DNA from 2 places in the Lysinibacillus irui genome. Region 2 is predicted to be linked to the other one. Evidence: predicted binding sites of a transcription regulator. Region 2 holds the regulator's gene; the other holds the start of a gene.
The links. Region 2 encodes NrdR, which represses ribonucleotide reductase genes. Its sites were predicted from a motif close to AACACNATATATNGTGTT; they were not measured.
Positions count from the first base shown of each region.

Region 1: OU989_RS14015 (vitamin B12-dependent ribonucleotide reductase) is a predicted target of NrdR. The motif match lies at 4,403-4,420, and genes of this name have one in related genera.

Region 1 covers NZ_CP113527.1:2,759,896-2,775,271, reverse strand. The annotation lists gene OU989_RS14035 (amino acid permease) at 1-1,312, opposite strand, end outside; glycine riboswitch at 1,476-1,552, opposite strand; gene OU989_RS14030 (hypothetical protein) at 1,954-2,145, shown strand; gene OU989_RS14025 (rhodanese-like domain-containing protein) at 2,857-3,243, opposite strand; gene OU989_RS14020 (lipoate--protein ligase family protein) at 3,449-4,279, shown strand; gene OU989_RS14015 (vitamin B12-dependent ribonucleotide reductase) at 4,480-7,050, shown strand; gene OU989_RS14010 (Nif3-like dinuclear metal center hexameric protein) at 7,200-7,961, shown strand; gene OU989_RS14005 (VOC family protein) at 8,157-8,642, shown strand; gene OU989_RS14000 (stage III sporulation protein AH) at 8,978-9,403, shown strand; gene OU989_RS13995 (metallophosphoesterase family protein) at 9,678-10,397, shown strand; gene OU989_RS13990 (alpha/beta hydrolase fold domain-containing protein) at 10,519-11,445, shown strand; gene OU989_RS13985 (hypothetical protein) at 11,638-11,973, shown strand; gene OU989_RS13980 (DUF1385 domain-containing protein) at 12,019-12,951, opposite strand; gene OU989_RS13975 (hypothetical protein) at 13,103-13,531, shown strand; gene aroQ (type II 3-dehydroquinate dehydratase) at 13,753-14,187, shown strand; gene OU989_RS13965 (M24 family metallopeptidase) at 14,190-15,251, shown strand; gene efp (elongation factor P) at 15,269-15,376, shown strand, end outside.
Region 2 covers NZ_CP113527.1:3,223,198-3,238,573, reverse strand. The annotation lists gene polA (DNA polymerase I) at 1-2,539, shown strand, start outside; gene mutM (bifunctional DNA-formamidopyrimidine glycosylase/DNA-(apurinic or apyrimidinic site) lyase) at 2,552-3,424, shown strand; gene coaE (dephospho-CoA kinase) at 3,438-4,031, shown strand; gene OU989_RS16300 (glyceraldehyde-3-phosphate dehydrogenase) at 4,237-5,259, shown strand; gene nrdR (transcriptional regulator NrdR) at 5,520-5,990, shown strand; gene OU989_RS16290 (replication initiation and membrane attachment family protein) at 6,007-7,371, shown strand; gene dnaI (primosomal protein DnaI) at 7,399-8,328, shown strand; gene thrS (threonine--tRNA ligase) at 8,971-10,902, shown strand; gene infC (translation initiation factor IF-3) at 11,318-11,821, shown strand; gene rpmI (50S ribosomal protein L35) at 11,853-12,053, shown strand; gene rplT (50S ribosomal protein L20) at 12,111-12,470, shown strand; gene OU989_RS16260 (DUF1294 domain-containing protein) at 12,643-12,906, shown strand; gene OU989_RS16255 (sigma-w pathway protein ysdB) at 12,930-13,325, opposite strand; gene OU989_RS16250 (dUTP diphosphatase) at 13,431-13,916, shown strand; gene OU989_RS16245 (M42 family metallopeptidase) at 14,012-15,100, shown strand; gene argF (ornithine carbamoyltransferase) at 15,295-15,376, shown strand, end outside.

The DNA of each region.
Region 1 (15,376 bases), 460 kb from region 2:
TCAATAGCGCGATAAACCAAATTGGTGTTAACAGCAGTGCTGTACGCGTAGCCTCAGAAATCAACATGACAATAAGTAAAAATGCGAAAAATGCAAGAATGACATAGTTGATAAATGGTGTTAGTGGTGCTTTAAAGTTTGATGCTTCATGTAAAGCACGATTTTTTCGTTTATAGATGATGTGAGAAATAACAATAATGCTCCATACCCATATAAAACAAATTGCACTAATCGTCGTCACAATACTAAAGGCATTCTCTGGCATCAGCTTACTTAGCAATGCACCTACTGATACAACAACAGCAGACACAACGAGTGCGTTACTTGGAACACTGTTTTTGTTCAGTTTTGCAAACGCAGGAGAAGCTTGTTTATTGTTACCAAGATTAAAGAGCATTCGACTTGTAGAGAATAAACCACTATTACCAGCTGAAGCGGCAGAAGTGAGTACAACAAAATTTATAATACCAGCAGCAATTGGAATTCCTGCTAATGTAAATACTTGGACAAAAGGACTGTTTTCGGCAGACATTTCATACCATGGATTGATACATAAAATAACAAATAATGCTCCTACATAAAAGAGTAAAATACGGAATGGAATTTTATTAATGGCAGACGGAATATTTTTTTGAGGATCTGCTGTCTCAGCAGCTGAAACCCCGACTAATTCTACACCAACGAATGCAAAAACAACCATTTGAAAGGCCATTAAAAAGCCATATAACCCATTTGGGAACACCCCACCATGTGCCCAAAGGTTTTCCACAGAAACTGGCCCAGAGCTAGTATGAAAGCCTGTCACTAACATAATAAGTCCGATAATGATAAGAGCTACAATAGTAATAACTTTAATGATGGCAAACCAAAATTCTAGCTCCCCAAAAAGCTTAACTGTTAATAAATTCAGTAGTAATAATAATACTAAGCAACCAATGGCTGGCACCCACTGTGGGATATCAAACCAATATTGTGTATAAACCCCTACAGCAATAATATCTGCCATGGCCGTCATAATCCAACAGAACCAGTATGTCCAGCCTGTTACATAGCCAGCCCAGGATCCTATGTATTCAGATGCAAAATCCGTAAATGATGTGTAGCCCGCGTTAGATAGTAACAGTTCGCCTAATGCGCGCATAACAAAAAATAGTGCGGTACCGACAATTAAATAGGCTAAAATGATGGAAGGTCCTGCAAGGGCAATGGCTTTCCCTGAGCCTAAAAATAAACCAGTGCCAATCGTTCCACCAATGGCAATAAGCTGCACATGGCGATTTTTTAAATCACGTTTTAATTGTTGCTGTTCCACGTTAATCCCCCTCAAAGATGCGTAAAAACTATGACTGGAAAAATAAAAAAGAGACTAGTTGTGACACTAGTCTCGGAAAAACGTCAGAATAACAAATACCATTTATTCGCAAATATTTCATGAAATCTTTTAACATTCATGTGGCTTCGCTTATAAAAGCTGCTATTACTCCTCTGTCCTTTTGCCTGAGATAGTGAACCCTTCGGCGACGCATTGTGCGCTCTCTCCAGAACTGCTCCTGCTATAGTTTGATCCATAGCATTCATAGCTTATTAACTTTCTAATCAATTGTTATTGTAAGATATTATACATCCTATCAGTGCACGTAAAATAATTCAACAATAAATTTTAACTATTTTCAGAAAAATAGAAGAATGGGTTACTAAATGGGAAATCTCTGACGAAAAATAGGAATTCTAGACATAGAAGATTTAGTAAGGAGAATTGCTAAAAAAGGGGAGACACTTTTAGTGGAAGCTTGCATAGGGAGAGAAGCAAGCAGGAAAGACGGTATAGTTCGCTCCAAAGAGTGGTGAGGTCACCCCTTCTGTTGGAAAGGCGCTTGAAAAGGGGGTAGCTCCGCTCTGAACATGAAGGCAATGTACTCAATATTGTCGAGAAACTACTCAAAGCCGGGGGAAGTGATCAATCTGGAGAGTGAACCGCTCAAAGGAAGAGTGAATCCGCTCCAAAAGAGTTGCAAAGTGATCATTATGTGTGAAGAACCGCTCCAAACTGCTGTCGAAGCGATCATTCTGGAGGGAGAGCCGCTCCAAATTGATGTCAAAGTGAACAATCTTCAGGGAGAGCCGCTCAAAGTTTCGGAGAAGTGATCAATCTGTAGGGAGGACCGCTCATAGGAAGAGTGAACCCGCTCCAAAAGTAGCGAAAAGCGCTCAATATGATGCGAGAACCGCTCCAAAAGAGTTGCAAAGTGATCATTCTGGAGGAAGAGCCGCTCCAAATTGATGTCAAAGTGAACATTCTTCAGGGAGAGCCGCTCAAAGTTTCGGAGAAATGATCAATCTGTAGGGAGGACCGCTCACAGGAAGAGTGAACCCGCTCCAAAAGTAGCGAAAAGCGCTCAATATGATGTGAGAACCGCTCCAAAAGTGTAGCAAAGTGCTCATTGTGTGTGAAGAACCGCTCAAAATTGATATCGAAGTGATCATTCTACAGGGAGGACCGCTCACATGAAGAGTGAACCCGCTCCAAAAGGGTAGCAAAGTGCTCAATCTGTAGGAAGAGCCGCTCCAAATTGATGTCAAAGTGATCATTCATCATGCAGAGCCGCTCAACTAAGATTGCAAAGTATCAGTCTCTAGTAAGGACCAATTTACAGTGTGGTATCATTAGGGAAAATGGGCTATAGGTTACCCCTTTTTGTTGGGTTTTTTTCTGGTCCAAATGCAGGATTAAAGACTGGTTGAAACGAGAGCTAGTATTTAATGATTTGCAATAGATATAATATAGTAGAAACTCTGAATTTTTTAAAAAAGAAGTCGTCTCATAGTTCTTTGAGACGACTTTTTTTCATGAGAGTATTAATATTTTTTTGCTTTTATTTTACCAGTCCAAGTTTTAAAACCGCCTTGAAGTTGGTAAATTTGGTTGTACCCACGTTTTTTAAGAAATAATGCAGCACGTGAGCTACGGCCTGTATTTTGACAGTATAGATATACTGGTAAATCTGGGCGGATTTCTTTATAACGTTGACGAAGTGTTGTAGAAGGAACATTACGTGCACCAAGAATGTGACCTGCATCAAATTCTTTTTGTTCACGGACATCGATTAGCTGTGCTTTACGATAGCCTTCTATGAATTGCTCTTGTGTTAAGTTGGTTACGGCTTTTTTTAGTCGTAGTGCATTAATACCAATATATGCAATGATAACTACTAAAACGACACCGATTGTGATAAGTATGTCCAAGATTTTCTTACCCCTTTCTATCTTCTCTATTATTATAAAAGATGCGCTAGCGATAGTCCAATGAGTTTGATAAAATTAACTAGGTTGTGGCAAATTCGTCTATTTTGTTACAAAAGCATATCGAGCAACCGTAGAGTAATTTTTGTTAAGGTTGAACCACAGGTGGGGCCTGAGGGATCATTTTATATTTGTAGGAGATGAACATATGACAACTTGGTATTTTTTAAATTCAGGGAAATGTAGTCCTTCTTTTAATATGGCGCTAGATGAAGCATTACTTGATTGGCATAGTGAGGGGTTAATTCCACCAGTGATCCGTTTTTATGAGTGGGAACCTGCGACACTATCAATTGGTTATTTTCAACAAGCCAAAAGAGACATTAATTTAGATGCTGTTCGAGAACAAGGTTTAGGTTTTGTCCGTCGACCAACTGGTGGACGAGCTGTCCTGCATGAACATGAGCTAACATATAGCGTCATTGTTACTGAAAGTTATCCGAATATGCCAGAGTCTGTGACAGAAGCATACCGTGTATTAAGTGAGGGAATATTGCAAGGTTTCCACAACCTAGGAATGGATGCCTATTTTAGTGTTCCTGATACAGAGGAGAAAAGAGCTGACTTAAAGAGTCCGAAAAGTGCTGTTTGCTTTGATGCACCAAGCTGGTATGAACTTGTCGTTGAAGGGAAAAAAATAGCGGGAAGTGCCCAAACACGTCAAAAAGGTGTTATTTTACAGCATGGCGCCATTTTATTAGATTTAGATCAAGAGAAATTATTATCGGTATTTAATTTCTCAAGCGAGGAAGCAAAGGATCGTATGCGTAGAAAGCTGCCAGAAAAGGCAGTCGCGATTAATAGTCTTGTCAAAGAGCCAGTGACAGTTGAGCAATGTGTGACAGCTTTTCGAGATGGCTTTGCAAAATCGTTGCAAATTGATTTAAAACCATTTACACTTTCAGAGGAGCAATTAGAATATGTCCATGCATTAGAAGAAAAAAAATATGCATGTGACGAGTGGAACTTTAAAAAGTAAAAAATGGTATGGAAAAAATATTTTTTTACGTTCAATCCTAGTTATAACAAGTAGTTCTGAATCTATTTAAAAAAGCAAGAGTTGAATTAAAAAACTATATATAGTATCTTTTTTTAAGACATATACACAATATGTAGTGTTTAATAACACATGATATTGTGTATTTATTTTGTAATGAAGAAAACAAGGGAGGCAAAATGATGGTACTCACAAATCATCAACCCGATGTAAACAAACAATTTGAGCAATTAAACAAAGATATTGAACAATTTTCACAGGTTCACCCAGTAACACCTGACATGCATATCACACATAAAGGTGTATCAAGACTTGTCATGATCGATCGCTACTCGTTTAAAGACACGGAAAAGAAAACACTAAAAGCTGGTGATTTTGTTGTTTTAACGGTAAAAGCTGATCCAAAATTCCCTGCACGAGGTTTAGGGACAATTCAAAAGCTGGACATGGCTACAAAAACAGCAGATATTTTGATTGAGGAAGATTATCGTAGCGCATTAGACGATCCGCAAGAGCAGGAAACGGGTGTGATTACACGTTCAATTGACGTGCTAGAAAAGCCTCTTGAAATATTTTATGAACAAATCGCAAAACGAAATGCAACGGGCCTTGCCGCTGTTGAAAAAACACCAGAAAAACGTCAAGAATGGTTTGAAAAATTTTATGAGCAATTAGTATCCTTGAAATTCATTCCAGCTGGACGAGTGATTTATGGAGCTGGATCTGAAACTGATGTAACCTTCTTTAACTGTTACGTTATGCCATTTGTCGCTGACTCTCGTGAAGGTATCAGTGATCACCGTAAGCAAGTTATGGAGATTATGAGCCGCGGTGGTGGTGTTGGAACAAATGGTTCAACATTACGCCCACGTAACACGCTAGCACGTGGTGTAAACGGTAAATCATCTGGCTCAGTTTCTTGGTTAGATGATATTGCTAAATTGACACATCTTGTAGAGCAAGGTGGATCACGTCGTGGAGCACAAATGATTATGCTAGCAGATTGGCATCCAGATATTGTGGAATTTATTATTTCGAAAATGCAAAATCCACGTATTCTGCGTTATTTAATTGAAAATACGACAGATGAATCAATCATTCGACTAGCAAAAGAAAAATTAAACTTTAAACCTCTTTCTATGCAGGAAGAAGCGATGTATCAAGGCATCGTGAACTACAAAAATATAGAAGGCTTAGGTGGATTCGATACAGCGATTATACGTGAAGCTGAAAATAAGTTACGTGATGGTGGTACTTATACAGTTCATAATCCTGAGTTTTTAACAGGTGCGAACATTTCCGTAACATTAACAAAAGAATTTATGGAAGCCGTTGAAAATGATGCTGACTTTGAGCTTCGCTTCCCAGCTGTAGAGGAATATACAAAAGAAGAAATGAACATTTACAACACGGAATGGCATAAAGTTGGCGATGTTCGTGAATGGGAGAAAATGGGCTATAAAGTCCGCACATACCGTACAATTAAAGCAAAAGAATTATGGAATTTAATTAATGTTTGTGCAACTTACTCTGCAGAGCCAGGTATTTTCTTCATCGACAATGCAAATGACATGACAAATGCCAAAGCATATGGACAAAGTGTTGTAGCGACAAACCCATGTGGCGAACAACCACTTGCACCATATTCTGTGTGTAACTTAGCTGCTGTGAATTTAGCACAGTTTGCAAATAAAGAAAATCAATCAGTTGATTACGAAGCACTACGTGAAACAGTACGTGTAGGCGTTCGTATGCAGGATAATGTAATTGATGCAACACCTTACTTCTTAGAAGAAAACCGTGTACAAGCACTAGGCGAGCGTCGTGTAGGTTTAGGGGTAATGGGCTTAGCAGATTTACTTATTTATTGCGAGAAAGAATACGGTTCAGAAGCAGGCAATGCTTTAGTCGATGAAATCTTTAAAACCATTGCTGAAACAGCATATGAGGCGTCTACAGAGCTTGCTAAAGAACGTGGTAGCTTCCCATTCTTAGTAGGTGCTACTGACGAAGAAACAGCTCGTTTACGTAAAGCCTTTACAGAGACAGGCTATATGCAAAAAATGCCTGCTCACATTAAAGAGCAAATTTTAGCAACAGGTATTCGAAACTCACATTTATTAACTGTTGCGCCGACCGGTTCAACGGGAACAATGGTAGGTGTGGCAACAGGTCTTGAGCCTTACTTCTCCTTCACGTACTACCGTTCTGGTCGTTTAGGTAAATTCATTGAAGTGAAAGCTGAAATTGTCCAAGAATATTTAGAGCGTCATCCAGAAGTAAATGAGCAAGAGCTTCCAGAATGGTTCGTTACAGCGATGGAGCTAAAACCAGAAGCACATGCTGATGTTCAATGTATTATTCAAAAATGGATTGATTCATCTATTTCTAAAACTGTAAACGCACCAAAAGGCTATACAGTACAGCAAGTTGAAAAAGTGTACGAGCGACTATATAAAGGTGGCGCTAAAGGCGGTACGGTCTATGTTGATGGTAGCCGTGATTCACAAGTACTTACACTAAAAGCTGAAGAAAATGATATGGATCAACTTTCATTTGAAGAGGAATTAGTAGAAGAACATACAAAACGTCCGGTCGTATTAGTAGATACGATTCAAGCGTTAGAGTCAACAACTGTAATTGGCTCTGACGTAGGGAATACATGCCCTGTATGCCGTAAAGGCACAGTCGAAGAAATGGGCGGCTGTAATACATGCACAAACTGTGGCGCACAGTTAAAATGCGGTCTATAAATTAGATATAAAATCAGTTGTACCTTTTTACCCCTTTAGATAAGATAATCTAAAGGGGTATTTTTTGTTTCAAATGGAAATATTTTGTTTAGCGATTTAGGAACGAATTTTTGAATACAGAAAAGATGATTGAGGGGGTATGTAAGTAAATGGATGTTTCACAAATTGTAGAAAAAATTAATGAACTTTTTAATGTGAAAAATAAGAAAATCTATGCTAGTGAATCTGGGATTACATACAAGGCAGATAAAAAAATAAAAAAAATAGGATACTGTGTTAACCTAACCCTTGAAACAATAGAGGAAGCAAGAATTCAAGGCGTTGATATGATGTTGACACATCATGATGCTTGGGAGGAACTATATGGATTGAAAGACGCATGCATCGAAAAACTAGCGGAGTATGGTATAAGTCACTACTATAATCACTTACCGCTCGATGACTGTCATTTTGGAACAAATGATAGTTTATTAAAAAAATTGAACTTAAAAAATATGAAAAGAACCCACGAATGGGAAGGATTATATTTTGGTAGAATCGCTGAATACGATAAAGAAATTGAATTTCATGAATTCGTATCAAAAATTGAAAACGTACTTGAAGAACCCGTTAGATTTTGGCGGTTCAATGACAAAAAGGTGAAACGAGTGGGCTTAGTCTGTGGTAATGGAGCATCAACAGCTTGTCTTAAGGAAGCCGTTGAACATAAGTGTGATACATACATTACAGGTGAAAGTAATTTGTATACGATTCAATATGCTCAGTTTAAAGGAATAAATCTAATTATCGGAAGTCATACTTTCACAGAATTACCTGGAATTGAAAGTTTAGCATTGAAATTGAAGGCCAATAATAAAGATCTTGAAATAGTGAGACTTAACGAATTCCATCATGAAGCGAATATAAGATAAGGCATATTAGGAAAGAGGAAATCTTTCAGTAGGTGGCTGAGCTCATAGTGTGCTCGTGATATTAATTTTTTGCCGAACTGGTAGTAAGGAAAAAGTGTTTTCCTACCTCGGGTACTTTTAATGATTTATTCAAGGGAAAGTTTGTTTGTTGAAATAGTGATAAATGTATAAGAATAGAAAAGGGTGAAGTGAGGTATGAAAGTTCATAGAATAGATCATATAGGTATATTCGTTCATAATCTTCCTGCTGCCAAAGCATTTTTTCTTGACTTAGGTCTAGAAATACTTGGGGAAGGAAAAGTGGAAGGCGAATGGGTGAAGCGGATGGAGCAGATAATAGGGCTTCAAGACGTTCAAGAGGAAGCTGCCATATTACGCACAACAGATGACACAAATCTAGAAATAGTAATGTTGCGTACACCAGAAGGGGACACAAAAATAGAACTAGTAAAATATCACCCGCCATCAGATGAAAATGGCCAACAGCATCCTTTAGTAAATAATATAGGTAACCAGCATATAGCCTTTGCAGTTGAAGATATTGAAGCCCTAGTTACCAAATTATCAATGAAGGGGGCAGAACTTATTGGTGAAATATATAATTACGAAAACGTTTATAAGTTATGTTACGTTCGTGGACCAGAAGGAATTATTTTGGAGCTTGCTGAGGCGATTAAATAATCTTGCAACTAAAATTACTTCATTATGATTACTCAAATTCTATTCATCAATTGTAACGTCTAAAAAATCATCTCCCCTCTGTAGATTTTTAGAGGGGAGATTTTTTTTGATGGATATTTATGTTAATATCACTATAAGATTGAAGTAGATTGAATCTTATTTAGGGAAGGCATAAGTTGACAATCTTCCCATAAGAAAAATCATGATTTCCAATGGATGCATTCAATATAGAAATACAGTAATTCCTTTGCAAAATTTAATTTAGGAAAGAGTTTATTCGTGTTAATAAAGGATTATAAAGTTACTCATAGTGCAGGTGTGAGGAGGAATTAAAATTGATTATTACCGAAAATATAAAAGGGCAACGCTACCAACAGCTTATCAAATTACTAGCAAGTCAATGTAACCGCTTCGCCTTTGTTGAGAATAGACAATTAATGGCTGATGAAGAATTACGACTAGCCATTGTGGGTGAATTAATCGCAGATATTGGCGATCAATTTATCGAAAGAAAAATACAACGCAAGTGGGAGACAACATGGCTTGGCGAAGGTACAGCATATGTTTTTTATTTTATTTTAAATGATATTACCGCACAATTTTTGAAGGACCATAGCTACTCCCTTTTTGACTGGGTTTATCCAAAATTACCAGAGGATTTAATGTTTTACCAAGATGATCAATGTTTACTAGCAGCGTGTTCGCACGAAGGTTTTTTTAGGGTTGATGAAAACTTATGGAACAGTTTCATATTAAGCTAACGAAGGAGATTGTTCAATGCAAGTAATTTTCTAGTGTCCTACATTAAAAGAAATTGATAGTTTCAATATAACCCACGGAAACGAATTACTTTTATTCTTACAATTAATGCAGTATCCCTTGAAATAAAATGGGGTGAAAGAATCTTAAATTTTGGGTATGATGTATGTATTTTTTCTGAAATCCTAGTTTTAAAGGGTTAAAAGAGATCTTATCGAATAAAATTAGAAGAAACCACTATTTTGGAATAGATGGGATTTATAAGGGGGTAGCTTTGTGACAAAAATTGCAATAATTTCAGATATCCACGGGAATAAAACGGCACTAGAAGCCGTGTTAGAAGACATTCGATTAAGAAATATTGAAAGAATTTTTTGTTTAGGCGATTTAATTGGCAAAGGACCCCGAGGCTCTGAATGTATCGAGCTTATCCAAAAGAACTGCGAACGAGTAGTTCGAGGCAACTGGGATGTTTTTATTCAATCTCCAACTGAGCTTGAATTATTACAGTGGTTTAAAGATAGATTAACAGAAAAGGATTATCACTATCTAGCTTCATTACCATATAGTATTGATCTTGAATTAAATGGACAATTAATAAGGTTTTTCCACGCTTCCCCAAGAAGCGAGTTTGAACGCATTGTGCCTAGCCATCCAATTGAAAAGCGTTTATCAATGTTTGAGAATAGTGAAAAAACTAATTCAATTCATTCTAAAAAACTTCCTGATATTGTTTTCTACGGCGATTTACATACAACTTTTTTACATACATATAAAATGGGGATTCTGTGTAACGTTGGGAGTGTCGGAAATTCACTTGACTTAACTTCAGCTTCCTATGCGATTCTAGATGGCTCATATTCAAACAACGCCATTCAATTTATTAGAGTTGAGTATGATAGACAGGCAGAACTTTTGATGGCAGAACAGCTAGGTTTGCCACAATTAGATAAATATTACGATGAAATTATGTTAGCAAAATATCGAAATGCTTAGGGTTTTTAGTGGTGAACAACACCGCGGATAATAGATGGGGAAACAAGTTATAAAGGCTAATACTTGACATCTCTTTAGCTATATAAACTTACCAAAGATGTAGAAAAAAGGGGGAGAAAATATGAGTGTAGAAGTTTTTAATGGAGAGCGTTCCGAAGAAAGCGTTCAATTTGAAAAATGGTTAATTGCTCAGAGTAATAAAAAGAGTTTTTCTAGTATTGAAAATGCAAAGCAGTTTACGAAGCAAAGGGGCACAGAAAATATTCAGCCCTATGTTATTGGGGATGATGTAACCTTTGTAAGTGAGGTAAAGGAACAAAGTTTTGAGGGAATGCAGGTTTTCACTTTAAATGACAAAAAGTCCTTGGAGCAAAAAGTTATTCTCTATATACATGGTGGCGCCTGGACAAGTCAACCTTTATCCTTACATTGGATGTTCATGGATAGAATAGCACAATCGTTAAATGCCAAGGTTATTGCGCCCATTTACCCTAAAGTACCCCATTTTAACTATCAAGATACCTACTCAAAAATTTTCAATTTATATATGGAAATAGTAGAAAATGTTGAAAGAACCAACCAATGTACGATTATGGGAGATTCGGCAGGTGGAAATATAGCACTTGGCCTCATTCAACTTTTGAAACGAGATAAGCTGCCTCAACCGCAAGATATTATTTTATTTTCTGCATGTGTTGATATGAGTTTAGAAAACCCTCTTATACCTGAATATGAAGAAAACGATCCTATGTTGGCTAGTGAAGGAATGGAAGTTATTACAAAGATATGGGCAGCTGATAAAGATCTAAAGGACCCATTAATTAGTCCAATTTACGGTGATTTTCAAGGGATTGGCAAGATTACTCATTTTATTGGCACACATGAAAGTTTATATCCAGACGCCATTCAATTTGATGAACTACTAACAGAACAAGGTGTCGCCATCACTACCTATGTATATCCTAAGATGAATCATGTTTTTGTTGTGATGCCGATACCTGAAGCTATAGATGCTCAACAGAAAATTGTAAATATCTTAAGTAAATAATTTCTAGAAGCGTGTTTTGATGTATTCAAAACACGCTTTTCTTGTTCTTTTTATTAGCGGAAAATCACTATAAGTTGAAACGAAAATTAAAAATTATAAAGTAAGCTTACATTTAAAAGGAAGTATTATGCAAAATAGAATTCGTGCATTGCGGATATCAAAGAAGATTCTTTTAATTCGTCTATCCTATTTGTGTTCCTTGTACCGTTGATCATTGCTCTACTAAATATTGGTATTGGCCTAGTGTTTGGCACATTATTTACAGATAAGCAGGTAGGTGGGATTTTTGCAATATTTGTAAATGTTACAACTTGGTTAAGTGGAACTTGGTTCGAACTAGATATGGTTGGTGGGACTTTTCAATCAATTGCGCACTTTTTACCTTTTGTTCATACTCTCAATGCAGCAAAAGCTATTCTACAAGGAGCCTATGTTGACATGCTTCAATCACTATCTATTGTGATTGGCTATACGATATTGATCACGATTTTCGCCATGATTGCTTTTAAACGTAAAATGCGTGCTTAACGTAAAAAGGCAGCCCCAACTACTTATTGGGGCTGCCTTTTTCTATTAATCATGATTTAATGTTGCAGCAATCTCGGGTTGTTGCTCTACTTGGCGTAGCATATTGAAGGATGCAATCGCTACTTCTACTTGATCGTCTTTTGGTTCGCGTGTTGTCAATAATTGAAGCCATAAGCCAGGGTAGCCAAGGAAGCGTAACACTGGGATATTACGGCAAGCGTTGGTTGCTTGTAATACTTCAAAGGAAATACCAAGAACAACAGGAATTAATAGAATACGATCTAAAATACGAAGCCACAGTGGGTCTGTAGGCACAAAGAAATATAAAAACATGCCGACGAACACTGTGAATAGAATGAAGCTACTACCACAACGATAGTGTAGGCGTGATTGAGCTTGGACGTTTTTTACCGTAATATCTAACCCCGCTTCATAGCAATTAATGACCTTGTGCTCTGCACCATGGTACTGAAATACTCGTTTAATGAGGGGCGTTAACGAGATAAAATATAAGTAGGCTAGCAGTAATAATAGTTTAATGCCACTTTCCAGTAAAATTTGTCCGGTTTTTCCTTCAATCCATTTAGAGAAAAAATCGGCTATAAAAACAGGAATTAATGTGAAAGCAAATTTTCCAAATAAAAAAGAAAGAATACCAACTAAAGCAACTCCAAGTATCATTTGAAGTTTAGAGCCTTCTTCTTTATGATCTTCTTCTTCGCCAGGAGTCACATCAAAACGATCTCCGGCAAATTGCATATGACGAGAACCTAAGCCAGCAGATTCAATAAGCGCAACTACGCCTCTTACAAAAGGAATTTTTTTAAGTTTTTGTAAAATAGGTTTTTGAACTTTTTTAAAATGATAATAATCAATGGAATCATCGTTACGACGAATGGCTGTAACGGTATGTTCCTTTCCTCCGAACATCACACCCTCTAATTGTGCTTGTCCCCCGTATACAGGTGAATTGCTCAAGGCTAACACCACTCTCTATATATATTTCAACTGTACCATTGTACTAAATTTAGTGAAAAACCTCTACCGTTACGCATAGTAAATTTTCTATATGGCTACACTAATCGTACATTTCAGGAAAAGATTAGTGTGTAAAAATGGAGGTTATCTTGTGAAAACAGCAGCGATTACAGCTTTTGTCAATGCGCTTGTCTTAGCGTTGTGCTTAAAGGGATTACATTATTTTCATCTCATCAAATGGCATCCGATTGGGTTTTATAAGAAGTGGAATTGGTTCGAAGATAGCTCTAAATTATTTCAGTGGACCTTCTTTATCATACTTCTATTTATTATCGGTTTATTTTTATATATGACAATGCGCTATGTGTATATCATTCCAGCTGTCTTTTCTTCACTTTTATTAGGCCTTTTGGTGACCATCACCTTAGAGTGGATTGTATTAGATTTACCTTTACAACTAACTTCATTTAAGAAACTCTCGATACCGTTCATCGTGATTGTCGTTTGTCTATTACGTTTCTTGCTGGAAACTGCAAATTTCCATCAGAAGGAGATGAATGCACATAGAGAAAGGACGTAGCTCACAATATCCCCTTGGTATTAAAAGGGGGTATTTTTTTGCACCATTTGATGATGTTTTTGCGAAAAGATGCTCCAGACTTTCAAAAGTTTTTTCAGTGATTTCAGCTGACATGATTACACTACGTCAAAGTGGATGGAGCTTCTAATGGAAATTAGTTGCTGAATGCACCGTGTATGATAAAATAAATGGCAAGTACATAGAAAGAGGCGAATAGAAGCGTGAAGTTATTATGTTTGAATGGACCTAACTTAAATCGACTGGGTAAACGAGAGCCACATATTTATGGACATGAAACATTAGATGATGTTAGAAAGAATGTTCAAAATCTTGCGGCTTCTTTAGGGGCTACAGTTGAATTTCGTCAATCCAATCATGAAGGGGTACTAGTTGATTGGGTGCATGAAGCAGAGGACGAAAAATATGATGGTATTATCTTTAATCCCGGTGCATATACCCATACAAGCATCGCGTTACATGATGCGATTGCAGGGATTTCTGTGCCGGTTATCGAAGTACATATTTCCAATATCCACAAACGTGAGGCTTTCCGTCATCATTCTTATCTTGCTCCGGCCTGCCTTGGTCAAATTTGTGGACTAGGTACGAAAGGCTATGAACTGGCACTACGTACATTTATCGAGAGGGAGAATTGATTATGTTGAAATTACAAAAGCTACGTAAAGCACTGCAAGAACAAAACATCGATGGTATTTTAGTTACAAATGAGTACAACCGCCGCTATATGACTGGTTTTACAGGGACAGCGGGCGTAGCAATTGTGTCTCAAAACGATGCTGTGTTTATTACAGACTTCCGTTATACTGAGCAGGCTGCTGCACAAATTCAGGACTTCCGAATTGTAAAGCATGAAGCAACAATTATTGAAGAGATTGCTACTCAAGTGAGTAACATGGGCATCAAATTATTGGGCTTTGAGAGAGATACTGTCAGTTATGGCACATATGAACTGTATAAATCGAAGATTCAAGCTGATTTAGTGCCGATTTCTGGACTTATTGAAAAAATTCGCTTGATTAAGACGGAACAAGAGATTAATATTATTAAGGCTGCGTGTGAAATTGCTGATCACGCATTTACACATATTTTAGGCTTCATCAAGCCTGGTAAAACAGAGCTTGAGGTTTCGAATGAATTAGAATTTTTCATGCGTAAACAAGGAGCAACTCAGTCTTCGTTTGACACAATTGTTGCGTCTGGTCTTCGTTCAGCACTACCACATGGCGTAGCAACGAATAAAGTAATTGAAAAAGGCGACTTTGTTACATTAGACTTTGGTGCGCTATACAATGGCTATATTTCGGATATTACACGTACTGTGGCTGTTGGAGAACCATCCGAAAAATTAGTAAATATGTACAATGCAGTCCTTGCTTCTCAACTGTTAGCACTTGAAAAAGTGGGTCCTGGATTAACAGGCATTCAAGCGGACGCGATTGCACGTGATTACTTAAAAGAACAAGGATACGGCGAAGCATTTGGTCATTCTTTAGGACATGGTATTGGTCTTGAAGTACATGAAGGCCCTGGCTTATCGATGCGTTCTGATACAGTGCTAGAGCCAGGTATGGCCGTGACGATTGAGCCTGGTGTTTATTTACCAGGAATTGGTGGTGTTCGTATCGAGGATGATATTTTAATCACCGAAACGGGTAATGAACTACTAACACATTCGTCAAAAGAACTCATTATTTTATAAACTTTGGAGGAACACAAATGATCTCAGTAAACGATTTCCGTACAGGTCTAACAATTATTGTTGATGGCCAATTATACCGCGTGTTAGATTTCCAACACGTTAAACCAGGTAAAGGTGCTGCATTC
Region 2 (15,376 bases):
CATTCATACCAATGCTGTGTACGGCTTTACAACAATGCTACAACGAATATTAGAGGAAGAACAGCCAACAAAAATATTAGTCGCTTTTGATGCTGGAAAAACAACATTCCGCCATGAAACGTTTACGGAATATAAAGGTGGGCGACAAAAAACCCCACCAGAATTATCAGAGCAATTCCCTTATTTACGCAAGCTAATTGATGCCTATGGAATTAAGCAATATGAACAAGAATTATATGAAGCGGATGATATTATAGGAACTCTCGCTAAAGAGGCATCATCACAGGATATGGATGTGATTATTGTATCGGGAGACCGTGATTTAACTCAGTTAGCGACAGAGCAAGTAACGGTCTATATTACAAAAAAGGGCATTACGGAAATTGAGAAAAATACACCAGCCTTTATTGAAGAAAAGTACGGTTTAACGCCACTACAAATTATTGATATGAAAGGCTTAATGGGAGATTCTTCAGATAATATTCCTGGAGTACCAGGTGTCGGTGAAAAAACAGCAGTAAAATTATTAAAAGAGCATGGCTCCGTTGAGGCACTTTATGAGGCAATGGATACGTTGAAGACCTCCAAAATGAAGGAAAAGTTGGTAGCTAATGAAGAGCAGGCCATCATGAGTAAGAAGCTGGCAACGATTTATACAGATGCTCCAATTACCATTTCACTTGCTGATCTTGTTTATAACGGGCCAAACGAAGAAGAATTAATGAGTGTTTGGCGTGAGCTTGGCTTTAAATCACTCATTGAAAAAAGTGATTTTACAGTCCAAGAAGAAGAACAAGCACCATTTGAATATGAGTTAGTGCAAGAAGTAAAACCAGAAGACTTAAAAGATGTGATGGCTGTACATGTTGAGCTTGAGAATGAGCATTATCATACATGTCAGCAATTAGGAATCGCTTTATCAGATGGTACTAAGACACAATATATCCCGTTTGATATTGCAGCAAAATCAGATGAACTTCGTCGCTGGTTAGAAGATGCAACAAAAATAAAATATATGTCTGATTCTAAGGCAGCTCAAGCGGCATTAAAGCGAGCAGGTATTCAATTAGCAGGCGTTGACTTTGATTTGCTTTTAGCCTCATATATTAATAATCCTGGGCTAAGTGGAGATGATGTTGCCACACTAGCAAGGGAGTTAGGCTACTATGATGTCCAAGCAAATGAGACGGTTTATGGCAAAGGAGCTAAGCGTGCGATTCCAAACATTGATCAACTTGCTCAGCATGTTTGTCGTAAAGCTTTTGCTGTGTGGTCATTACAGCCGAAGCTAGAAACGTTATTAAAAGAGAATGAACAATTTGATCTTTATAAAAACTTAGAATTACCATTGGCAAGAATTTTGGGCGAGATGGAAAGTGAAGGGATTACAGTTAACCGTGCTACGTTAGAAAAAATGGGGCACGAGCTGAATGACAAACTAATAGTGATTGAGCAGGAAATATATGCAGAGGCTGGAGAAAAGTTTAATATTAATTCACCTAAACAATTAGGGGTTATTTTATTTGAGAAGCTTGGTCTACCTGTGATTAAAAAGACCAAAACAGGCTATTCTACAGCGGCTGATGTATTGGAAAAATTACAGTCGGAGCATGCGATCATCGAACATATCCTATTGTATCGACAGCTTGGTAAATTACAATCCACATATATCGAAGGTTTACTAAAGGAAATTCATGAATCGGATAGCAAGGTGCATACACGCTTCCAGCAAGCTTTAACTGCGACAGGACGTCTAAGTTCTACAGATCCTAATTTACAAAATATACCTATCCGTTTGGAAGAAGGACGCAAAATCCGTCAAGCATTTGTCCCTTCAAAAGAGGATTGGATTTTATTTTCTGCCGATTATTCGCAAATTGAATTGCGCGTGCTGGCACATATGTCAGAAGATAAAAACCTTGTAGAGGCTTTCCGCGAAGGCATGGATGTTCATACGCGAACTGCTATGGATGTATTCCATGTAGCAGAGGATGAAGTGGATAGTAATATGAGGCGTGCTGCGAAGGCTGTTAACTTTGGGATTGTTTATGGCATCAGTGATTATGGACTATCACAAAACTTGGATATAACGCGTAAGGAAGCCGCGATATTTATTGAAAAGTATTTCGCAAGTTTCCCAGGGGTTAAACAATATATGGATGATATTGTACAAGATGCAAAATTTAATGGGTATGTCACAACCATTTTAAATAGACGTCGCTATTTACCAGACATTACAAGCTCGAATTTTAATTTAAGAAGCTTTGCGGAGAGAACGGCAATGAATACACCGATCCAAGGTAGTGCCGCTGATATTATTAAAAAAGCAATGATTGATATGGATGCTCGCTTGAAAAAAGAAAAGATGCAGGCAAAACTACTTCTACAAGTGCATGATGAATTAATTTTTGAAGCTCCAAAAGAGGAGATTGCTTTGCTAGAAAAAATTGTACCAGAGGTAATGGAAAATGCCATTGGGCTTTCCGTACCGCTCAAAGTAGACTTCAACCATGGCTCTACATGGTACGAAGCAAAATAAGGAGGGATTCAAATGCCTGAATTACCAGAGGTGGAAGGTGTCGTCCAGGCATTGAAGCCAAAAATTGAAGGACGGACAATTCAACAAGTACAGCTATCTGAAAGGGTACGTTTCTCTTTTAGTGAGGGTAAGCAATGCATCGTTAAACAAGCAGAGCCGGATGCATTTGAATTGTCTTTGTCGCACATGACAATAACTAAAATTGAACGACGAGCGAAATATATATTCTTTCATTTGATGAAGGATGATGTGCCATATGTGCTTGTCAGTCATTTAGGCATGACAGGTGCATGGTTTGTTGTGAATGAACCAGAAGAAATCAATGAGGAAAAATTCCAAAAGCATATCCATGCAACATTTAAAATGGCAGATGGGGGATACTTAATTTATTCGGATATTCGTCGCTTTGGTGAACTTCGATTTTTGGCAAAGATTGAAGATCATGTGCCGCTAACAAAGATGGCACCAGAGCCATTCGATGAGCATGCTTGTGAATTTTTTATAGCACAATCTAAATTACCAAAATATGAAAATAAAGCTGTGAAAGAGGTTATTATGGATGGGCAAGTCATCTCGGGCTGTGGCAATATTTATGCTACGGAAGCATTGTTTGCCCAGAAAGTTCATCCTGCACGGAAAATGAATCGCATTAGTGACAAACGTAAAAGAGCTTTATTTGAGGAAATTGTTGCTGTCCTACGCCAAAGTATTGAAGCGGGTGGTTCAACTATTTCTGATTATCGAAACATTAATGGGGAAGCCGGGAGTATGCAGAATCGGCTGAAAATGTATGGGAAAAAGATATGTCCAGTATGTGAAACAGTAACGAGTCAAATGACAATTGGTGGACGTACCTCTGTTTATTGCCCAAATTGTCAACATTAAAGGGGATTTAACGATGATTATCGGACTAACAGGAAGTATTGCAAGCGGCAAAAGTACAGTAGCAAAAATGATGACCGAACTAGGGTTACCGATTGTTGATGCAGATATTGTAGCACGAGATGTCGTAGAACCAGGAACAGAGACATTAGCTTTAATTGCTGAAAGCTTCGGACAAGCTATTTTGCTTGAGGATGGCAATTTAAATCGAACAAGGCTGGGGGATATTATTTTCCATGAGCCTGCCAAACGCAAAATTTTAAATGATATTATGCATCCAGCCATCCGAAAAGAAATGCTACGTCAACGTGATGCTTATTTAGAGGCAGGGTATCAGCATGTTGTGATGGATATACCATTGTTATTTGAGAGTAAGCTTCAGCATTTTGTGGAGCGTATCATTGTCGTATCGGTCAGTGAAGAAGTTCAGCTTCGACGCTTAATGGAACGTAATAATTTATCAAAAGAAGATGCTTTAGCACGTATGCATTCACAGCTACCAATGTCTGTCAAAGAAAAAGGCGCAGATGCGGTTATTTATAATAATGAGAATATAGAAAATACAGAGGAACAATTAAGGAAAATCCTCAGTTATTGGAATGTTATTTAATGGTTTCATTAAGATGCGTAGCAAAATATGTTTGCTGCGCATTTTTTAATGGGGAAACGACATAGTAAGGATTAATTTTTCAGAAAATAAGAACTTTTATATTGTGAATATATAATGTTCATCTTTTTTAAAATTGTGTTATACTAATCACCATAAAGTATATAATTAATTAATCTGAGTATGTACTCACAGGAGGATATTATAAATGACAGTATCAATTGCTATTAATGGTTTCGGACGTATCGGACGTATGGTTTTCCGCCAAGCGATCGTACAACAGGATTTAAATATCGTTGCAATTAACGCGAGCTACCCAGCTGAAACGTTAGCACATTTGATTAAGTATGACACAAATCACGGAACATTTGAAGGTACGGTAGAACCAGCAGGCGATGCTTTAGTTGTAAACGGTAAACGTGTTCAAATTATTAGCGAACGTGATCCATTAAAATTACCTTGGGCAAAAATGGGTGTAGATATCGTTATTGAAGCTACAGGTAAATTTAATGAACGTGACAAAGCAGCAATGCACTTAGAAGCGGGCGCTAAAAAGGTTATCTTAACAGCACCTGGTAAAAACGAGGACGTAACAATTGTTTTAGGTGTAAATGATGACAAACTTGATATTGCTAAACATGATGTTATTTCAAATGCATCTTGTACAACGAACTGCTTAGCTCCAGTAGCGAAAGTATTGAATGACACATTTGGAATTGAGAATGGCTTAATGACAACAGTTCATGCTTATACAAATGACCAAAAGAACCTAGACAATCCACATAAAGACTTACGTCGTGCACGTGGATGCGCACAATCCATTATTCCAACATCTACAGGTGCTGCAAAAGCATTAAAATTAGTTTTACCTGAATTAGAAGGTAAGATTCATGGTATGGCATTGCGTGTTCCTACACCAAACGTTTCTTTAGTAGATCTTGTAGTAGATTTAAATACGGATGTAACAGTTGATGCTGTCAATGCTGCATTCGTAAAAGCTGCAACAGAAGGTCCGATGAAGGGCATTTTAAACTTCTCTGTTGAACCATTAGTATCTTCTGATTACAACACAACTACTTACTCATCAACGGTTGATGGACTTTCTACAATGGTATTAGGTAGCCGTAAAGTAAAAGTACTTGCATGGTATGACAATGAATGGGGCTACTCTGCACGTGTAGTAGATCTTGTGAAAAAAGTAGCGAATGCTTTAGAAACAGTAAACGCATAAAAATTTCATCGTGAGCACATTGAAATCTAAGTGATTTCAATGTGCTTTTTTTATGTAGAGGAATACCGAAAATGGTTAAGTGTTATGTTATTTGTGCTACAATGGCAATCCTTCTAGACCTCTTAAATTTGAATAATTTTCTTGTACTTTAGGTGCTTTAGGTTTATCATGTGCTCACAAACATGAATGCACTTTTCTTACATGTAGGAAATTTGTTATAATAGAAATATTAAATTGTTGTAAATCAGGAGAGTAATTATATGAGATGTCCATCTTGCCAATTTAACGGAACGCGTGTTGTGGATTCGAGGCCAGTAGATGATAATAAAGAAATTCGTAGACGTCGTGAATGTGAGTCGTGTGGCTTCCGTTTTACAACGTTTGAAAAAATTGAAGAGACACCATTAGTCGTAGTTAAAAAGGAAGGTTCACGAGAGGAGTTTAGCCGTGAGAAGGTACTTCGTGGACTTATTCGTGCTTGTGAGAAACGCCCAGTAGCGCTTGATGTACTGGAGGAACTTGTCCTATCTATTGAAAAAGATCTTCGTCGTATAGGCAATTCAGAAGTACGCTCAGAAGACGTCGGTGAAATGGTAATGGATCGCTTAGCTAAAATTGATGAGGTAGCCTATGTGCGATTTGCCTCGGTTTACCGTCAGTTTAAGGATATTAATGTTTTTATTGAGGAAATTAAAGATATTATTCAACGTCAAACGGAGAAAAAATCATAGAAAACAGAGAGGATGAATGACGTTGATTCATTTATATAAGGAATTGCAGCCTGGCGATCCTTTCGACATTCGTCTACCTCATGCATTTTCTACACAGGAGCGTCAATTAGTTACATTGTTTTATCAACCATTAACCGGCTCGGAGCCAATTAGCCTTTATTTAACGTTATGGGCTGAAGCTGAACAAATGCCAAAACAGCAAATGACCCATTATTATTTAATGAATGTGCTCGGTTTGCCCATTGGTAAAGTGTTTGAGGCCCGTATTGCACTGGAGGCAATCGGTTTGCTACGCACATGGAAAAAAGAAAATGCGGGGGAGCGTAGTTTTTTATATGAGCTACAGCGCCCACTTGATGCAGATAGTTTTATGAAAGATCCGTTGTTGTCGATGTTTCTGTTTAGTAAAATCGGCGAGCAGGCCTATCGAAACTTACGTCAGCGCTTTATGTCACCTGTAAAGGACAAAGAATTTAAGGATGTGTCTCGCGCCTTTATTGATGTCTTTAAGCCTGTTCATTCTAATATCCCATCCGATTTACAAGTGGATACGAGTCAAAAGGATAAACAGCAAAAAGTATATCCTTTTTATTTGGAGCAATTTGATTTTGATTTGTTGCAAGCAGGTTTGTCAGAGCAATTGGTACCTTCCAATTTGTTGACATTAGAAGTACGTGAAGCGATAGCGAAACTGGCATTTTTATATCATTTAACAGCCCTTGATATGCAAAAAGTGGTCATTCTTGCTTTGGACGATGATTTAGGAATTTCCCAAGAACGTTTACGCAAGGCTGCTGCCGATTTTTATAAATTAACAGTTTCAAAGGAGCCGCCAAAACTAGCAAGAGTAAACGAACCTCTACCAGTAGCAGAAGTGGGGCAAAAAACGAAGGATCAGGAGCTCCAACATTATTTAGAGACAACAGCTCCTGTTCAAGTATTACGTGATATTAATAATGGTAAAGAACCATTACAAACGTCTGTTCAACTTGCAGAAAATTTAATCGTTCAGCACGGCATGCCAATTGGGGTAGTCAATGCATTATTAGAATACGTTATGCTAACGACAGATATGAAACTACCTAAAAAATATGTGGAAACGATTGCTGATCACTGGGTACGTAAAAATGTCCAAACGGCAAAGGAAGCAATGGAGCTTGCACGCCAAGAGCATGATAAATATACTGCTTGGAAAAACAAGCCACAAACTGCAAATAAAACAAGTCAACAGGTTAAAGGACGTTCAAGAAATCAACGTGAAGAAAAAGTCCCTGAATGGTTTTATAAACGTAATGAAAAACAAGAGGAAGATGCTTCTAGCACGATAGACTTTGAAAAAGAACGTCAGAAAATATTGGAAATGCTAGGAAAAAGTGAATAGCGAAGAAGGTGAGCAACAATCGAACCTATAAATGGACCATTAAAACGAGCAATAAATGTACCGTCGTTTCAAGAACGCTATGAAGCTATGCGACGTGAAATTTTAGAACATCCACAAGTACAGGAATTTCTAGCTCAACATGCAGATGAATTAAACTACGAGAATATTGAACGAAATTTACCAAAGCTTCATGAATTTATTAGTCAATCTACAGAATGCTGTGGTTGCGATAATACCGAACACTGTACCAACTATTTAAAAGGCTTCCTCCCGACATTAAGAATCGTCAGGAATTCTATTGAAATGGACTATGTTCGTTGTGAGCAAAAGGTACGAGAAGAAGAACGCCGAGATGTTGCGAATATGATTGCAAGCATGCACATGCCAAAAGATGTGCTCCAAGCGACCATTCAAGATCTAAGTATTGATGATGAATCTCGCGTCGCGATTGCACAAAAAGCGGCTCAATTTGTAAAAATGACAAAAGAGTCAGGTCAACTACCCTCCAAAGGGTTTTACTTATTTGGTAAATTTGGTGTTGGGAAATCTTTTGTGCTTGGTGCTTTAGCTAATGAGCTAGCATCGATTAAAATTCGCTCTGTTGTTGTGTTTGTCCCAGAGTTTTTACGAGAAATGAAAAATGCTATAGGCGATAATACATTAAACGAGAAAATAGATTATATTAAAAAAGCTCCTGTCCTAATGTTGGATGATTTAGGTGCAGAAACTATGACGGCGTGGACGCGAGATGAAATTTTAGGAACCATTTTCCACTATCGTATGGCAGAGCAATTACCAACGTTTATCACGTCTAATTTTAATTATGATGAATTGGAGCACCATTTAGCACAGTCACAAAAGGGTGATATTGAAGTTGTAAAAGCAGGACGAATTATGGAGCGTATTAAAGCCTTGACTATACCGATTGAAATGCGAGGTAAAAATCGTCGTATGTAACATTGGTAGTTGCATTTTTCGACAATCGAGCGTATACTGACTCATATACTTAATATCAACATGCATTGATGAGGACATGAATTTTGTGTATCAGCTTATAGAGAGGGAAGTCATCGGCTGTAAACTTCCTAGTGTCGGCACATTATTTACTACCTACTGAGCAGCGAAAGGGATAATCTTTCGCCGGTCCCTAGCCCGTTAGCTAGCCTTGAGCTTCGTCTGACTTTAGATAAGTCGGAAGGAAGAAGGGTGGAACCACGAGCATACGCTTCGTCCCTTTCGTAGGGACGGAGCTTTTTTGTTTTCTAGCACATATGAAGAATACCCTAGAATGAGAAGGAAGCTGTTCGAAAAGTTGAAGACTCCGCTCGCAAAGGAGTTGTAACCACTCCAAGAGAGGAGAGAACCGCTCAAAAAAGTGGTCACACAGCTTGCAAAGGAGTCGCAACCGCTCCAAGAAGGGGGAGAACCGCTCCAAAAGTAGTTCACACCGCTCCAAGGGAGGAGAAATCCGCTCCAAAAGACTTGAGACCTGCTCAAATAGGGTGCCCTAATTTCTAGCTAAGCTGAAATACTCGAACGATTGCCGGATTCACTCATCAATCATTATGAATTTAACACAACTAAAGGAGTGCAAAGAATATGTCAGAAATGATTAAATTAACTTTTCCAGATGGCGCTGTAAAGGAATTTGCAAAAGGCACATCAACTGATGACGTAGCATTATCAATTAGCCCAGGCTTACGTAAAAAGGCTTATGCGGGTAAAATTAACGGTGTGTTAGTGGATTTAAAAACACCAATTGAAGAGGATGCAACAATTGCAATCATTACACAGGATGATGAGGAAGCTCTTGAGATTTTAAGACATTCAACAGCTCACTTAACAGCGCAAGCTATCAAACGTCTATTCCCAGATGTAAAGCTTGGTATTGGTCCAGTTATTGAAGGTGGTTTCTACTATGATATTGACTCACCAACACCAATTACTGCTGAAGATCTACCTGCAATTGAAAAAGAAATGAAAAAAATTATTGCTGAAAACCTAGAAGTAGAACGCAAAAATGTAAGTCGTGCGGAAGCTCAAGCAATCTATGAAGAAATTGGCGATGAATATAAATTAGAATTACTAGAAGCTATTCCTGCTGATGAGCAAGTGTCTATTTATTATCAAGGAGAATTTTTCGACCTTTGCCGTGGTATTCACGTACCATCAACAGGTAAGCTTCGTGAATTCAAGCTTTTATCTTTAGCGGGTGCTTATTGGAGAGGAAACTCTGATAATAAAATGCTTCAACGTATTTATGGTACAGCGTTCTTCAAAAAAGAAGAATTAAAACATCACCTACAAATGTTAGAGGAAGCAAAAGAACGTGATCACCGTAAAATCGGGAAAGAATTAGACCTGTTCACAACTTCTCAAAAGGTAGGGCAAGGTTTACCACTTTGGTTACCAAATGGTGCAACAATTCGTCGTGTTATTGAGCGCTATATCGTGGATAAAGAATTATCACTTGGGTATAAGCATGTTTATACACCAGTATTAGGTTCGAAAGAGCTTTATCAAACTTCTGGTCACTGGGATCATTATCAGGATTCTATTTTCCCACCAATGGAAATGGATAACGAGACATTAATTATGCGTCCGATGAACTGTCCTCACCATATGATGGTTTACAAAAACAGCATGCATTCTTATCGTAACCTACCATTACGTATTGCAGAGCTTGGTACAATGCACCGTTATGAAATGTCAGGAGCAGTTTCAGGCCTACAACGTGTACGTGGGATGACTTTAAACGATGCTCATATTTTTGTTCGTCCAGACCAAATTAAGGCGGAGTTCCAAAAAGTTGTACAATTAATTTTAGAAGTTTATAAAGATTTTGATTTAAATGATTACTCATTCCGTCTATCGTATCGCGACCCAGCGGATACTGAAAAATACTTTGATGATGATGCAATGTGGGAAAAGGCACAAAGCATGTTAAAAGAAGCGATGGATGAGCTTGGCTTAGATTACTTCGAAGCTGAAGGTGAGGCTGCTTTCTATGGACCAAAACTTGACGTACAAGTAAAAACAGCGATTGGTAAAGAAGAAACTTTATCAACAGTTCAATTAGACTTCTTATTACCTGAACGATTTGACCTAACTTATGTTGGAGAAGATGGTAAACCACATCGTCCAGTCGTTATTCACCGTGGTGTAGTATCAACAATGGAACGTTTTGTTGCCTTCTTAATTGAAGAGTACAAAGGCGCATTCCCAACATGGTTAGCACCAGTACAAGTGGAAGTCATTCCAGTATCAAATGAAGCTCACTTCGACTATGCAAAACAAATTGAAGAACAATTAACTGCAGCTGGTTTACGTGTAGAAATGGATGACCGTGAAGAGAAATTAGGCTATAAAATCCGTGAAGCGCAAATGAAGAAAATTCCGTATATGCTTGTCATTGGGGATAAAGAGGTTGAGGCAAATGGCGTGAATGTACGTCGTTATGGCTCAAAAGATTCTGAAACAATTAGCTTTGAAGATTTCCTAGCAACGATTAAAGCTGAAATTACTAAATAAGCATTTACAAGAAACCCTCGCTTGCATAAGTGAGGGTTTCTGTATAAAATAAATCTTACTTTTGTATAAAATATTTCATTCTAGGTCAATATGGTAGAGATAAGAAATTAAACATTTGACAACTTATCATATACATGCTAATATAATTAAGGTTAATGAATACAAAGTTTGTGGTTGAAGTAGAGGCTGCCCGCTTCTCACCTGATACAACGCTTTAAAGGCTGTGAACAGGTATGACACGTTGAATTGTTTTGCGTAAACTTGCGCATGCACATATAGCGGGCGGACATCTTCAAAAATGTCCGTCCTTTTTTTATGGACATGACAAGAGGATGTACCGTTCAACCGGGCAAGGCTTTGCCCAAACCATGTATTCGCGACAACTACTTGGAGGTGGATTACTATTAGCAAAGACATGTATGTAAACGAAGGCATTCGCGCACGTGAACTTCGATTAATCGATCACAATGGTGACCAGCTTGGTGTAAAGACACGTAATGAAGCGCTAGAAATCGCCGCTCGTGTAAACTTGGATCTTGTCCTTGTGGCCCCTCAAGCCAAGCCGCCAGTCGCTCGTATCATGGACTATGGTAAATTTAAGTTTGAACAGCAAAAGAAAGACCGTGAAATTCGTAAAAATCAAAAGGTCATCGTAATGAAAGAGGTTCGTCTGAGCCCAACTATCGATGAGCATGATTTCCAAACGAAGTTACGTAATGCGATTAAATTCCTTGAAAAAGGCGATAAAGTAAAATGTAGCCTACGTTTCAAAGGTCGTGCGATTACACACAAAGAGATTGGTCAACGTGTGTTAGATCGTTTTGCTGAAGCTTGTGCTGAAGTATCAACGGTAGAACAAAAACCGAAGATGGAAGGCCGAAGCATGTTCTTAGTTCTTCAACCAAAGAACGAGAAATAATATTAGACGAACAGTTTAGGAGGAATTCGACATGCCAAAAATGAAAACTCACCGTGGAGCTGCGAAACGTTTCAAAAAAACGGGTTCAGGTAAATTAAAATACGACCGTGCTTATGGAAGTCACTTATTCGCAAACAAATCTACGAAACAAAAACGTCACCTACGTAAAGCAAACATCGTTTCATCTGGTGACTTCAAACGCATCAAATCTTTACTTGTTTACATGAAATAATTGACTACAAAAAAATACTAACATTCATTTTTTAATGAAAAGCAGGAGGTAATTCATATGCCACGCGTAAAAGGCGGAACAGTGACGCGCAAACGTCGTAAAAAAGTATTAAAATTAGCTAAAGGTTACTATGGTTCAAAACATACATTATACAAAGTTGCTAACCAAGCAGTAATGAAGTCAGGTCAATATGCATACCGTGACCGTCGTCAGAAAAAACGTGATTTCCGTAAATTATGGATCACTCGTATCAACGCAGCTGCTCGCATGAATGGTCTTTCTTACAGCCGTTTAATGCACGGTTTAAAAGTTGCAGGTATCGAAGTTAACCGTAAAATGTTAGCTGACCTTGCTGTAACTGATGCTGCAGCATTCACTCAATTAGCAGACGCTGCAAAAAAAGCAGTAGCTAAATAATAGTTGACAATGTCAATTATTATTTCTGCACCGAAAGCGTAGCGACAGGTGCAAAATAGGAGATTCCTACACCGAAAGCGTAGCGACAGGTGCCAAAAAGACTGATGGATTTTTCCATCAGTCTTTTTTATGTTAGATTAGTAGTATAACGTTTTTTGATAAGGAGTAGAGAATGGGACAAGCATTATTAGCTTATATGGGTATACTATCAATTGTGCTGCTCATTTTAATGGGTATGGACAAATCTCGTGCGAAAAAGCATGAATGGCGAATTGCAGAGCGCACTTTGTTTACATTAGCTATTGTAGGAGGGGCAGTTGGTGGTGTACTTGGTATGTATTTATTCCGCCACAAAACACGCCACAATAGTTTTGCATTTGGGTTTCCACTACTAGCAGCCATTCAACTATTTATTGTTGTACAATTGTGGGTTTAAACGAAAATAAGAAAAACACATCCTCATGAAGAGGATGTGTTCCGCATAAGCTGTTCAATGGGCTGCTTCCAATTAATTTTAGCACTTGGATAGTTCAATAAAATTTCTTGCTGTAAATATTCAAAGTCGCTCTTGGTGAAGCCTTGCAACGTTGCGGCATCTCGAGCACCAACGAAGATAGTGACAACCTCGAAGGCATCTTCTGTCGTACCCAGGTATTTTTCACCTTCAAAAAGAGCACCCTTATAAGAAATAAAGAAATTTTTGCGGACATTTTTAACGTCATCATAAAAATAATATTGGCCTTTTTCATAGGCTTCATCAAGTTTGCGTTTAGGATCGGTTATATAACGAATCGCTTTATAAAATACATAGATAATAAGCGCTATTACAGCAAGTCGAATTAGTAACGGCAACATGTTTAAATTTCCCCCTTGAAGAAAGGTTATTCTTTCCTATACGATTAGAGAGGTCAAATAGTTTCACTTTTACTTAAATATTTTTTAGAAATTTAGGAGAAAAAAATGAATTTACAACAATTGTTTACTATGCAAAAAGAGCTTGATGATTTTATCGAGCAAACACAAAATATTCAACAAGATGTATTTCAAGAAAAGGGCTTGGCATTAATGGTAGAGCTTGCTGAGCTTGCCAATGAAACGCGCTGCTTTAAATTTTGGAGTACTAAAGGACCATCAGCACGTGAAGTCATTTTAGAGGAATATGTTGATTCTATCCATTTTATCTTATCCCTTGGCTTATTAAAGGGCTATACATCCATTGAAAAGTGGCCAGTAATTGAAGAGCAAAGAAATTTAACGGAAACTTTTTTACAGACACAAAGTGCTATTTTAACATTTATTCAACAACCTACTCAGGATCACTATTTAACCATTTGGCAATGCTATGGATTACTAGCGTATAATCTTGGATTTACATTTGAGGATGTTGTTGGTGCTTATATTGAAAAAAATCAAGAAAATTATAATCGTCAGCGCTCAGGCTATTAAAATTAAGAAATACACCAATTTTCAGACGATTAAGCTAGGAATATTTCGGTAAACGAAGTATAATAAAGAAGATACAAGAAGTAGGAGGCCAAAGGATGACACAACTAGATCCAACATTACAAATGTTTAAAGATTTAACAGATGCGAATGGTATTGCAGGTAATGAACGTGCACCTCGTGAGGTCATGAAAAAATACATTGCACCATATGCAGACACTGTAGAAACAGATAACTTAGGTAGTGTAATTGCTAAAAAAGTGGGCGATGAAAACGGTCCAAAAATTGTCGTAGCAGGACATTTAGATGAAGTAGGTTTCATGGTTACGCAAATCGATGACAAAGGCTTTATTAAATTCCAAACAGTAGGCGGCTGGTGGAGCCAGGTTATGCTTGCACAGCGTGTAACAATTACTACACGTAAAGGTGACGAAGTGATTGGGGTTATTGGTTCAAAGCCACCACATATTTTACCTGCAGATGTGCGTAATAAAGTGGTAGACATTAAAGATATGTTTATTGATGTAGGTGCTGCTTCTAAGGATGAAGTACTTGAATGGGGCGTACGTCCTGGCGATATGGTAACACCATACTTTGAATTTAACGTCATGAAGAATGACAAGTATCTATTAGCAAAAGCTTGGGATAATCGTATCGGTTGTGCTATTGCTATTGATGTAATGAAAGCGTTACAAAATGAAAAGCACCCAAATATTCTTTATTCTGTAGGAAATGTGCAAGAAGAAGTTGGGCTTCGTGGTGCTAAAACGGCAACACATAAAATTCAACCAGATATTGGCTTTGCAGTTGATGTAGGTGTAGCGGGAGATACTCCAGGAGTTACAGCAAAAGAATCAACTAGTAAAATGGGTGCTGGCCCACAAATCGTTGTGTATGATGCATCAATGGTTTCACACCGTGGCTTACGTGAGTTTGTATTAGATGTAGCAGATGAGCACAATATTCCATATCAATTTGAAGCGATGGCTGGCGGTGGTACAGATGCTGGCTCCATCCATGTAACAGCAAATGGTGTACCAGCACTATCCATCGGTATTGCGACACGCTACATCCATTCACATGCAGGTATCCTACATCGTGATGATTATGATAATGCTGTTAAATTAATGGTAGAAGTCATTAAAAAATTAGACCGTGAAGCAGTGAATAAAATTACATTTGACTAATAAGCAGATGAAGGGTAGCTAGTTTAAACTAGCTATCTTTTTTATGTTGTATGCATAATTATTCAAAAGTACGAATTTTTGTCACATTTGAAGACGAATGAATAATTACTGAAATAAATTATAAAAATTCAGTTGATTTTATATTTATGCATGTTATACTAATTTCAACAGCAACGATATAAGGAGCGAATGCTATGAAATTACTCGAAGAAGTCCAGTTAAAGTTAGTGTCTAGTTTAAAAGGAAAGGATTTACTAACTTTGCTAGACTATACTA